2 regions of the Paenibacillus sp. J23TS9 genome follow, and region 2 is predicted to be linked to the other one. Evidence: riboswitches for the same ligand, from Rfam matches in the RefSeq annotation. Region 2 holds a riboswitch; the other holds the start of a gene.

Region 1 (6,602 bases), on a different contig from region 2:
ACCTTTTTGGCCAGCGGATATACCAGCGGGAAGATCAGGGCGATAACAATCAATGTAGCGTATACCAGCGACGGGAATCCTTGTTTTTCCAGCAGCATACTGCCGATTACGGGTCCGAGGGATAGCGCGATGCTGGTAGAAAGTCCAAAGTAGCCCATTCCTTCACCTAGGCGTCGAATCGGGATTACCCCGGATGCCATCGTTGGAAGCGTGGTGCTGCCCATCCCGAAGCCTACACCGAACAGGATCCGCATGCACAGAAGCAAGGCTAGCGTTCCGCTCCATAGGTAACCCAAGGTGGCGAGAAACGCGAGAATGATACCGAGAAACAGGATGGTGTTGCGTTTGCCTTTCTCCAGTGCCTTGGCCGAGAAGAGACGTGAAATAATGGCGGACAAAGCAAATACGGTCGTAAACATGCTTACCGTAAAGGCTCCCGCATGAAAATGCTCTTTAACATAGCCTGGCAGTGGCGATAAGACCATCTGTAAATTTAAAAACAGCAGTAGATTGCACACGGTGAGCATAACGAATTCCCGCGTCCATAGCTTTTCTTTGATGTCTTCCATGGTTGTAACCTCTAATCTACAAAAATTCGATCGATATTAGCATTAATCTGTTTCATAATTTGATCCAGCGTTTGCAACTGTTCATCTGAAATGCCGGCGATCAGCTCATCATTCAGGCTGAGCTCCAGCGGTACGGTCTCGTTCATTAGCTCTTGTACAGCCGAAGTAGCGTAAATCAAATAGGCTCTGCGGTCTCCAGGATCGGGTTTACGCTGGATGAAGCCTTTTTTATCGAGCACATCCAGAATACGCGTAATGGAAGGCTGATCCTTACCGGATCTCGTGGCAAGCTCCTTCTGGTTAATTCCTTCCTGAAGATATACCTGGTAAAGAACGGTCCATTGCTCGGGGGTAATGCCATAAGGCTTGAGTCTGCCTGCAAAAAGAGCGGACATTTTACGTGACATATTGCCAAAACGGAATCCGATGGATTGATGGGTTGATGTGAATCTGCTCAGAGCAAAACACTCCTTCAAAATAATTGTCAAGACAATTATATTCACATCAATGAAAATCGTCAATCATTTTTTCCAAATGGAAGGAATGAAAACGAGAGCGGGGTTTTATGATGTTGAACTGAAGGAGTGCAGATTATATGTGGGTATTTACTTATCACTAGGAATAGGAGGGGCCATCGAGTACGGATGAATACTTGGGATACAAACGACGAATACATTCCGGGCAGATATCATGGGTGAACTCGGCATGGGTGTGCTTTTCAAGAAAGCTTTCCACTGAATTCCAGATGTCGTCCTCATCCCGTATTCTTTTACATACCGCACAAATAGGGAGTAGACCGCGCAGGGTACGGATTTGAGTCAGCGCTTCCATTAAATCCTGTTCTAGCATCTTGCTTTGGGTAATATCGGTGAGGCAAACGATCATACCTTTGACGGTGTGCGAATCCTCATAATAAACCGTGGTGGCTTCGAATAAGAACCATTTTAAGCTCCGCTCGAAAGAGGATTGAAACTCCGTGCGGAAAAGCGGGCTAGTCCCGTTCAATACGGGATCAAGCGCGTTGGGACAACGTCCTTCAGCTTCTGAAAGGGCCGCAAATATTTGTGTGAAATTAATTCCCGTCCAGTTGAATGATGCAGGTATGCCGCCTTCACTCGAATTTTGAACCCAGGCATGATTGACAGAAAGGATGTAGCCTTTGGGGTTGACAACCGCAATGGCTTGTCTTAGTGAATGTATGATTTCAAGAATACTAATGCCTGAATTAAACAAATAAAGTCGCTCCCTCTATATGAATTGGAAGTGCTTATATCGATGTGCGGCATGCTCGTCCAGTTTGACGGGGGAGTTGCAGTTCATGCGGAGAATAATGGTAAAAAGGGTGGAATTAATGATACAATTACCAATATGTTATCATTTGCGATAGCAAGGAGAGTATATACGTCTTTACGTAATTTTGCAAGAATATAATTACTTATATGCGTCGTCGGAAGACGATTTGGAAGGCGGTCTTATATGCAATCCATTTACGATCGAATTGAATCGTTAATTAAAATGCGGGGGATGACGAAGAAGCTATTTTGTGAAGAGCTGGGGATCAGTACAGGCAATCTGGGAGACTGGAAAAGGAGTAAATCAACACCAAGCACGAATAAGCTCGTTGAAATTTCCTCGTTTTTTGGCGTCAGCTTGGATTGGCTCATTCTGGGCAAAGAACCGGAGTCTTTTCTTATAAAGGAAAACAGGAGTACATACGTATGGGACGAATGTGATCAATCCAGCGTCTTATTATCCGAAAAAGAAAAAGAGTTTATTAAGGAGTATATCAGTTTTACCCGCTATAAAAAACAACAATCTTTTGATCAATAACGTATTTTATTCTGATGAGAAACCGTAAGGCAGGACTTGTCATTTTGATGCTAGTGAGAGCGGGTCCTGCCGTCTATACATTGAATTTTCAGGATAGCTATTTACATTTTCGGGCTGTTGGTATATAATAAAAAAGTTGCTGAAAAAGTTATCACTGCGCGGTAGTGGTGGAATGGCAGACACGCTATCTTGAGGGGGTAGTGGGCGTATGCTCGTGGAGGTTCGAGTCCTCTCTACCGCATTTATAGTAAGAACACGAAGAAGATCCTTGCTCCCGCAAGGATCTTTTTGTTTTTTCAGCAGATATACGAAATTATATGCCGCTCGTTGTTTTTAATTGGAAGAAGAATTCCCGATCAGCTTTTTAATATCCTCTTCAATTTTATCCGGTGTCGTTTGTGGTGCGTAGCGCTTAATAACCCGCCCTTGTTTGTCGACCAGAAATTTAGTGAAATTCCATTTGATCGCCTTGGAGCCCAGTACGCCAGGCGCCTTTTCGGTGAGATGCTTGAACAGCGGATGGGCGTTATCGCCCTTGACATCGATTTTCTCGAACATGGGAAAGCTTACGCCGTAATTGACTTGGCAAAACTCCGCAATTTCCTCGCTGCCTCCCGGCTCTTGATGCGCAAACTGGTTGCTGGGAAATCCGAGGATTTCAAAATGCTGATCATGAAATTTTTCGTACAGCTCCTGAAGCCCCCGATATTGGGGAGTCAACCCGCACTTGCTTGCCGTATTTACGATAAGCAGCACTTGATCCTGATAGTCGGATAAAGGTTTTTCCTTGCCCTGCAACGTGCGGGCATGATAGTCGTACACAGACATTTTCCTTCCTCCCTTCCTTATATCTTATACAACTTAATTTTATACAATGAATCAATTCATTTCAATCTTACGTATCGATCAGAACAATGAAACATAAGCCTCAGCCAAACTCAGCAGAGGGCTGGAATCACCTTAATATCCGTTTTCAGGGCATGGCTGCCTGACTGCCGGTTGGAGCAGCTGTTTTTCAACCGTTTGCTCGCTCTGGCGCTGCTTCACGTCACTTTATGAAAATACAGTGTTCATTGACAGAAAGAAGAATGGAAGGCTCTAATCCGTTTAATATAAACAGGTGAAATAGAGAGGATACGAGAGCCAAAAGGAGATATAAACTTTTGTAAGCGATAACCTGAGCTGAAATGATCTTATTTTAAGCGATAAGCGATTTCACACCACCTTTACACTAATTGCACGCGGGTGTATGATTCAAATCGTAATTCAAGACGTTTCCATTTTTGAATCGCTGAATTTTCACTCTCTTTATGGGTGGGAATCGGGGGAACCAATCGCGCGTACTCCAGTTGTCCGGTGTGAGAGTCGGAGACAGGTGATACCGCAGGGGTGAATCCTGTGACCGGATGCCATGGATCCGGGCGCGGGTAGAGCGACTCTCACCGCTCGAATCCGTCAGCTAACCTCGTAAGCGTTGTTTGAGAGAGGAATGATGAAACTTGTGATCGATATCTATCGACCACAGGGGTTCAGTTAACCTCTGTGGTTTTTTATAATATCAGAAAGTATAAACTACAGAGCCATTACTTCCTGATATTGCAAGAAAAATTTCCGCTAATCGCGGTCTGTCTTCTGTGAAAGTACGTCAATTGACGTTTTTCTTATTGCCAAAATGCATGAAATGCAAAAAAATATAACATTTGAATGTCTTTAACGCTTAATTCCGGCCCAGGGCCGGAAGCGGGGGAACCAACAGCATCATATGGCTTTAGGCATATGAGGCAGGGGTGAATCCTTCCGTCCCGTAATGGGACAATGAGGATGGGCGACTCTCACGCCCTAATCCGTCAGCTAACCTCGTAAGCGTATAGGGAGAGGCAGCATTTGTCGTGAGCATATTTTCATGGCTTTCTTTCGTCATGAACTTGTAGGCCGCGGGAAAGGTCCTCTTTCCCTGCGGCCTATTTTATGTTCAGACAATCTGCCAGAAGGAGGAGCACAAAGTCGTGGATGAGGAACTCATCATCGTTACAGCGCCGAACGAGGTCGGACGCAATTTTATTAAGCTTTTGATCTATCTCAAACGGCCTTTCGCCGTGCTTACCAATAGTCTGAAAGAAGAACGCGAGCTTAGAAAGCTTGGAGCTTCGCAAATCATTCGGATCCACACCAACAACACGGTTGAGTGGGTCGTTCCTGAACAGAGGATCGGCCGGATCTTTATTTTTGAGAACAGTCTCAATTTAACATGCCGCTACCTGCAAATATGCCGGCCGTGGACATCGCGTCCCATATACGTGATCACAAGGGCGGATAATTCTCCGGGGATTTACCGGGGACTAGGAGCGAATCACATCATTCATACGTTGAACGGCGAGGTTGGATTCTTGCTGAAATAGTGCTTATTCGGGAAAGAGAAGGGAAAATGTGAAGCCATGATGGACTTTCTGATGATTTTGACGCTTGCAGGGGTATTTGGTGTCTTTCTGCTATTCCTAAGATGGTGCGGCCATGTCGTGGATGGGGGAGGGGAAGACAAATGATCGTTGTTATGGTACTGGCGCTGCTCGTATTCATCTATTTGGTCTATGCCCTGATCCATCCGGAACGATTTTAGAAAACCAGCCTTGAAGAGGAGGAAGCAATTTTGGATATCCTGCAGATTTGTATCGTTATCGCTGTGCTGCTCCTGCTGGTTAAACCGGTAGGCAGCTATATATATCACGTATTCTCCAATGAGGCGAACCGTACGGACAAAATTTTTGGAGCCGTAGAAAAGCTCTTTTATAAGTTCATCGGTCTAAAAAACCGCTCCGGCATGAACTGGAAAAAATACGCTCTCAGTATGATTGCGACCAACATCATATTGGTGGCCGTCAGCTATTTGATTCTCAGACTGATGGGAGGGCTGCCAGTCAATCCGAATCAAACCGGAAATATGGAGGCCAGCCTGTCCTTTAATACCGTCATCAGTTTCATGACCAATACGAATCTTCAGCATTACAGCGGCGAAAGCGGCATGTCTTACTTCGGCCAGATGATCGTCATCACGATGATGATGTTTACGTCGGCGGCTTCCGGTCTGGTCATTGCCATCTCATTTATGCGTGGGATCACCCGCAGAGGAGGCGGGATGGGTAACTTTTTTGAAGACTTCGTAAAGGCTCATACCCGCGTATTTCTGCCGCTCGCGATCATCGTTACGCTGGTGCTGGTGGGACTGCAGGTACCGCAGACGCTGGAGCCTACCGTTACTGTAAACACGCTTGGCGGTGCAGTGCAGCACATTGCCATGGGGCCTGTAGCGTCCCTGGAGTCGATCAAGCATCTCGGAACGAACGGGGGCGGATTTTTCGGCGTGAACTCGGCGCATCCCTTTGAAAATCCGCGTCCGCTGACGAACGTAATTGAAATATTGAGCATGTGGACGATTTCGGCGTCGCTGCCTTATACCTTTGGGCGGTTTGCGAAAAACCGCAAGCAGGGCTGGATTGTTTTCTCGGCCATGATGGTGCTGTTCGCAGCTTTCCTGTGCCTGACCTATTTTTCGGAAAAAAGCGGCAACCCGCTAATCAATGAGCTTGGCATCAACAGTACGCAAGGCAGCATGGAGGGCAAAGAGGTCCGGTTCGGCGTGGCGCAGTCCGCGCTGTTCACGACCGTCACGACGGCGGCGACGACCGGCTCGGTCAATAACATGCATGATACGCTGACGCCGCTTGGCGGACTTGCTCCACTGGCGGAAATGATGCTGAACGTCGTGTTCGGAGGCAAGGGTGTAGGTTTCGTCAATATGATTATGTATGCCATTCTGGGCGTGTTCATATGCGGTTTGATGGTTGGACGGACACCGGAGTTCCTGGGGCGTAAAATCGAAAGCCGGGAAATGAAGCTGATTGCCATTGCGATACTCGCGCATCCGTTTATCATTTTGGTTCCGACGGCTGTTTCATTTATGACGCATCTGGGAACGGATGCCTTGACTAACCCAATGTATCACGGACTGAGCCAATCCTTGTATGAGTATACTTCTTCCGCAGCGAACAACGGCTCCGGCTTCGAGGGCCTGGGTGATAACACGGTGTTCTGGAACGTAAGCACGGGGCTTGTCATGCTATTGGGACGGTATGTCTCGATTATCGCTCTCCTGGGCGTAGCCGGCTCTCTGTCGCGAAAAAGAACGGTCCCTGAAACCATCGGCAC
Region 2 (6,602 bases):
TGAAAAATCGTGTCGAGCTGCCCATGGATAGCATTAACAGAGGAAGCTTAGTCAGCTCTTCAGTCCGTAAGGGCTCTCGTGTCCAATCCGCAAAAGCCGTTCCAACGACCGCACAATAAGGCGAGGCATGGGAGTCGAGGACCTTGATTTCTTCATCCGATACCGGCAGATGGACGAAGCCAAGGTCCAGAGAGCCTTTTTTTAAACGTTCCAAAATGCTGCTGGTCCGCTCCTGCGTCAGTTGAATGCGAATGTCGGGATAATCGGCATGGAACGAGTCGAGCGAGGGTAAAAGAAAATCCTTAACGATCGCCCCGTTTGCACCAATTCTCAGCCGTCCTTCGCTAAACTGCTTCAGTTTCTTCATGCGGCGCTCTGCAGCATCAAGTTCCTCGAACGCTTGCCGGACATGCTTATACAAATCCTGTCCTTCTTGCGTTAAGCGGACCCCCTTGGATAATCGGTCGAATAGCACAACACCGAAAGCCCCTTCAAGCTGCTTGATTGCATAACTCACAGAAGGCTGCGTCATATGGAGATTTTGCGCGGCTTTCGTCAAATTGGAAGTCTCAGCAGCATGCAGGAAAACGCGATACCATTCTGTGTTCGCGATCATTTGATATCAATCCTCTCTATGGCACACGTCGAATATTACGATTTCATTTATTTCAAGTATAACTCTAAACTGAAAGAGAAGAAATTCTAAATATTCGGGGAGGAATTAGCATGGCGGGAAGTACGTTCGGAGAGCGGTTAAAAATGACCACGTTCGGGGAATCACACGGAGAGGCTGTAGGCGTAATTGTGGAGGGTGTCACGCCGGGCGTTGAGCTGGACGAGGCATACATCCAGATTCAGATGGATAGAAGAAGGCCGGGACAATCCTCAGTCACGACTCCCCGGAAGGAATACGATAAGATACGCATCCTATCTGGCCTATTCGAGGGGCGTACAACGGGGACGCCACTGTGCATCATGCTTAACAATACAGATATGCGCCCGTCAGCATACGACGACATCCAAAACATGTACCGGCCCGGGCATGCGGATCTCACATATGAGAAAAAGTATGGAATTCGCGATTTTCGCGGCAGCGGCAGGGCTTCAGGAAGGGAGACGACTGCTCGGGTGGCTGCGGGAGCGGTGGCGCGTAAGCTTTTGGACCGGCGGGGTGTTTCGATTCTGGCCTATACGACTGAGATCGGCGGTATAAAATGCGAGAATTTCGACGCCGATGTCATTGAACGCAATGCGGTGCGGGCGTGCGATACGGCAGCCGCAAGTCGCATGATCGAGAAGATCGAACAGCTGACTGAAGAGGGTGACAGCTGCGGAGGTATCGTCGAATGCCGAATCCGCGGCGTCGCTCCGGGGCTAGGGGAGCCCGTGTTCGACAAATTGGACGCAGAGCTGGCAAGGGCTATGTTGTCCGTGGGCGCGATTAAGGGTATTGAATTCGGGGCGGGCTTTCAAGCAGCCGCAATGCGGGGAAGCGAACACAATGATCAGATGGACACAGATGGATTCCTGACAAACCATGCCGGGGGGATCATCGGAGGAATCAGCACAGGAGCTGATATTGTGTTCCGTGTCGTCGTCAAGCCGACTTCATCTATTTCCTTACCACAACGGACTATTGACGTGAACGGCAATGAGAGGGAGATTAAGACGATCGGCAGGCATGATCCGTGCATTTGCCCCCGCGTCGTGCCCGTGATCGAAGCCATGGCCTGCATGGTGATCGAGGATCATTACAAGCGCCAAGCAGCTTTGCTGAATGAATAAATGGCCTCCAAAGTATGTTGGGAATCAGAGAGGAATTTCCATATTATTAGGTTATCTAGTTCAACGAACGTGGCAGGAATATCGTGAGAAAAGAAAATATCCTCTTAAGAGTCCGCGGAAACCGCGGCCTTTTTTTGTGGATTCAAAATAACGAAACGATAGCCTAAATGACGACAATGTTCACGATTTAATTTCTTACTATGAATTAATTTTGCTCAATTGTGTATTGATGTTTGGATAGGGGTGATTCGGAACTGTGAGTTGGATCAGGAATTGGAGGGAATTAAAGATAATTCGAGTAAAGCATAGCATCCACTCATTGTAAACGATGCCATGAACACATATTAGAAGATTTTGAACCTATCCTTGACTCTTTGCTTCTTTACATGAAGTGTTTGAAAGGAGTAAGATTTCATTCGTAATCATGACTTGTGAACCTGAAATTATATACTCCTAGATCGCTTAATTCTGAAATCAGGAGCGGGGGAACCAAAGAGGATGAGTTTTTTTCATCCTAGGGGTGAATCACTTGGTTATTAACTATAAGTGTAGGGATACTTTCAAGCCCGAATCCGTCAGCTAACCTCGTAAGCGTTATGAAAGAGGAATTTGTCGTGTGCAAAAGTTTTTAACAAGCCACGGGAAGGTCCAACTTTCCTGCGGCTTTTTTTGTCGTGTCGAAATGGTTATGAGCGATAACCGTTTCGGGACATCTATGATATTACAACTTGACACTGGCGGTGACACTAAGGCAATGGCAGCATTAAAAAGACTTCTAATCGGGCGGCCTCTGAAATCGACCCAACTGGGAGAACAAAAACTTAATAAAAAAAAGGCGTTGGCAATACTTTCCTCTGACGCCTTATCATCCGTTGCTTATGGACCGGAACAAATCCTGTTGGTTTTGATCACGGTAAGCACGGCAGCATTCTGGTATTCGATACCCATTGGGATCGGAGTATTGGTTTTATTAACGGCTCTGATTCTTTCATACCGTCAAATCATCTTTGCTTATCCGCATGGCGGGGGAGCCTATGTCGTATCCAAGCAGAACCTGGGGGTTTATTCTGGGCTGGTTGCGGGTGGCTCTTTGTTGGTCGATTATATTTTGACAGTTGCCGTCAGCGTGTCGGCGGGCACAGACGCATTAACTTCGGCTTTCCCTGCCCTGCATGAGCATACGGTGGCTATTGCCGTAATTTTTGTCATTCTGATTACGATATTGAATTTAAGGGGTGTAACCGAGTCTGCATCTATCTTGGCCTACCCGGTATATTTATTCGCATTTGCATTATTCATCCTGATTGGGGTAGGTATGTACAACATTATGACGGGACATGTGTCTCCCGAATTACATGCTCCGATTGGGACGCCGGTTGCCGGCATCAGCTTGTTTTTACTCTTAAAAGCATTCGCATCAGGCAGCTCGGCTCTTACAGGGGTTGAAGCGATATCGAATGCTATACCCAACTTTAAAGATCCTGGACCCAAAAATGCGGCCAAAACGTTAATGGCCATGGGAATCCTGCTTGCCCTGTTGTTCTCGGGTATCGTTTTCCTTGCTTATTATTTAGGTATCTCGCCTAATGCTCATGAAACGGTAGTATCTCAAATTGCCAAGCAGACCTTCGGCCGGCATTTTATGTACTTCTTTATTCAGGGAACGACCGCCTTAATTCTGATCCTTGCAGCCAATACGGGATATTCAGCTTTCCCCCTGCTTGCGGTCAATCTTGCCAAGGATAAGTTTATTCCAAGAATGTTCACTGTCCGGGGAGATCGTCTCGGGTATTCGAATGGCATTATCATCCTGGGATTATTATCGATCGTCCTGATTATTGCGTTCCACGGACAAACCGAGCATCTGATTCCATTATATGCGGTGGGTGTATTCATTCCATTTACCCTTTCACAGACGGGCATGATGGTCAAATGGATTCGCGAAAAACCGGCAGGCTGGGTCCCTAAACTGATTATTAATACGATAGGAGCGCTTATCAGCTTTACGGTTTCCATCATGTTCTTTATGACCAAATTTTCGCAGGTTTGGCCTGTACTGATATTCTTGCCGCTGATCGTTTATCTTTTTCACCGCATTAAGAAGCATTATGAAGCAGTTGGTGAACAATTACGACTTGCCACTTGTGAGCAAGCTGTCCCGATTGAAGGTAATGTCGTCATTCTGCCCGTGTCCGGCATCACACACGTTGTCGAGCATTCCTTGAATTATGCGAAGTCACTGTCAGCCGATCAGATCATCGCCGTTTACATTCCTTTTGAAAGAGAAGAAGAGACACGGTTCGAGGAAAAATGGAACCAGTGGAGACCCGATGTACGTCTTGTGACTTTGCATTCTCCTTACCGGAGCATCATTCATCCTCTAAGCAAATTTATCGATACGGTGCACCGGAAAGCCAGTGAATCCCATTATCAAGTGACGGTGATTATTCCACAGTTTATTCCTAAGAAAAGCTGGCAAAATCTGCTGCATAACCAGACAAGTTTTATGATTCGCGCCTATTTGCTTTATCGCAAGGACGTCATCGTAACGACTGTTCCGTATCACCTGAAAAAATAACGACAACATTACAGAAACCCTGTCGGCAAACGCTGTCAGGGTTTTTTTCGTTGTATGCAAGTTTCAAAGATCTTATCTGTCATGTATTTGAATGAATATCCAGGAATGGAATCATAATAGCAGGAAGAATGCCTTCACAAAGAGATGACCACAATGATGAAGCGAGTGATGTTGCTTGAAATGGATATCAATGGCGTGTCTCCTGTTCAAACTTCTGCAGGACCAAGACGGAGATCAGGATCATGGCATGCTGACCATTACCCATGAGGGGAAATCCATTTCCAGTCTGAAACGGGATGCACATAATACTTTGGTGTTTCCTCTGCTGGATATGGAAAAGTATAACCAATGGGTGAACGAATTGGACCTGAAAACATATAAGGAACCAATAAACGCCCGAATTGACGGTAACGGACAAATTGTCTCCGGTCAAAATGGGTACATGCTTAACCGAAGAGAGCTTCTTAAACGGTACTATGCATACCTCTACAGCGGTGGAACAGCTTCTATAGAAGCACCTATGTATCCGGTGTATCCGAAGGTAGATACGGAACTGCTGGCTTCGCTGCGGGCAAAACCAATCGGTTATTATGTAACGTATTACAACGCCAATAATACAGATCGTTCTCATAATATCGCTTTGGCAGCCAAGGCGATTGACAGTACCGTCATATTTCCTGGAGAATCCTTCTCCTTTAATCGAGTGGTCGGGATTCGAACGGCGGGAAGGGGGTACAGGAGGGCAACAGTCATCGTGCGTGGAGAATTATCTGAAGGCGTAGGTGGAGGTATCTGTCAAGTATCCTCAACTCTATTTAACGCGGTCGATCGGGCAGGATTACATATTGTAAAGAGATATTCGCACAGCCGCCACGTTCCCTATGTTCCTCCGGGAAGAGATGCGACCGTAAGCTGGGGGGGCCCGGACTTTGAATTTAATAATGCTTATAACCAGCCTGTACTGATCCGGGCATATGCAGGTAACGGAAGTATGGCCGTCTCCATTTTTTCATCTGATGTGATCGAATATCTCCCCAAAAAGGTACCAAGCATTTCTTATCAACTCCCTGAAGAAGTACGTGATATACCGCCGTTACCTAACCCAGTGAACGGAGAATGAACAAAAAACATATCCTATTGAAAGCTCATAGTATCGTTTTTTAAAATCGACAGCAGCACGACAAGAGCGCTAGCTGCTGATATAATTTAGCTTGGGAGAAAATTCCCTTTGGATTAGGAAAAATTAAAAGCATGTTTACTAAATATTAGGGAGAATGTCTATGATGAATAAAATTGGACAAGTGATGTTGTATGTAAACAACCAGGATGAGTCAGTGGATTTTTGGACGAAAAAATTAGGATTTCATATCGTTTCCGAAGAAAATAACGGTCACATGAGATGGATTGAAATTGCTCCAACAGAGGGAGCGGAAACAAGCATCATACTCCACAGCAAAGAATTCGTTGCTAAAATGTCTCCTGAATTAAATTTGGGAACGCCTTCTTTGATGTTTTTTGCGGATAACCTAGACGAGCTGCATAGCAGCTTATCTAATAAAAATATCAAGGTGGGTGATATCGTAAATCTCCCTACCGGCAGAGTATTTAACTTTGCGGACAATGAAGAAAATTACTTTGCTGTTCTGGAAAAATCTAACTAAGACAGTCACAGCTTTGAATGAAACAAGGGCACCAGCAATGCGTTTATGTATATCGTCGTTGAATAAAGCCTCTCCCGTGTCGGGAGAGGCTTTAATATGTTCAGCAATGCGAGCTCTATGCTATCTGCGATATACTCGGATCGGCAAGGAAGTGAGCGTTTGTCCGGCAGCAGAAGGCGTGAGGTTCGCTTCCAGATTGAAACCTTGGACCGGTTCAATCCTCTCAAAATGATTCATGAACAGCCCTAGTCCGATGTTGGCCTCGAGCCGCGCAAGCGGAGCGCCTAGACAAAAATGAGGACCATTGCCGAAGGTCAAATGCTTTTTATTGTTAGCACGGTGAATGTTTAAGGTGAAAGGATCCTCAAACATCTCTTGGTCCATATTGGCAGCACTCATCCAGGCTACAACGACATCGCCCTTTTTTAATTCCACACCGAGCACGTTGTTATCCTGCTTCACCGTCCGGTCCATTTTTGCGATATGAAAACGGTAACGCAGCATTTCTTCCACCGCGCCAGGAAGCAGCTCACGGTTCGATTGTATTTCGGTATAAATCTGATCGTTATCATATAAGA

What was found. Region 2 has a riboswitch for cyclic di-AMP ahead of KJS65_RS08710 (APC family permease). Riboswitches for the same ligand answer to the same signal wherever they lie in the genome.
Region 1: it holds a riboswitch for cyclic di-AMP, as region 2 does, so the genes downstream of both, KJS65_RS22835 (hypothetical protein) here and KJS65_RS08710 (APC family permease) in region 2, are expected to answer to the same signal.

Annotation. Positions count from the first base shown of each region.
Region 1 covers NZ_BOSG01000004.1:267,579-274,180, reverse strand. Annotated here, with positions in the region: gene KJS65_RS22865 (MFS transporter) at 1-569, opposite strand, end outside; gene KJS65_RS22860 (MarR family winged helix-turn-helix transcriptional regulator) at 581-1,090, opposite strand; gene KJS65_RS22855 (nitrogen regulation protein NR(II)) at 1,185-1,802, opposite strand; gene KJS65_RS22850 (helix-turn-helix domain-containing protein) at 2,046-2,399, shown strand; tRNA gene KJS65_RS22845 (tRNA-Leu) at 2,558-2,640, shown strand; gene KJS65_RS22840 (glutathione peroxidase) at 2,733-3,227, opposite strand; cyclic di-AMP (ydaO/yuaA leader) riboswitch at 3,679-3,889, shown strand; cyclic di-AMP (ydaO/yuaA leader) riboswitch at 4,104-4,281, shown strand; gene KJS65_RS22835 (hypothetical protein) at 4,406-4,798, shown strand; gene kdpF (K(+)-transporting ATPase subunit F) at 4,900-5,016, shown strand; gene kdpA (potassium-transporting ATPase subunit KdpA) at 5,047-6,602, shown strand, end outside.
Region 2 covers NZ_BOSG01000001.1:1,836,244-1,842,845, reverse strand. Annotated here, with positions in the region: gene KJS65_RS08720 (LysR family transcriptional regulator) at 1-616, opposite strand, end outside; gene aroC (chorismate synthase) at 727-1,785, shown strand; cyclic di-AMP (ydaO/yuaA leader) riboswitch at 2,235-2,395, shown strand; gene KJS65_RS08710 (APC family permease) at 2,540-4,363, shown strand; gene KJS65_RS08705 (VanW family protein) at 4,539-5,483, shown strand; gene KJS65_RS08700 (VOC family protein) at 5,644-6,024, shown strand; gene KJS65_RS08695 (cytochrome P450) at 6,145-6,602, opposite strand, start outside.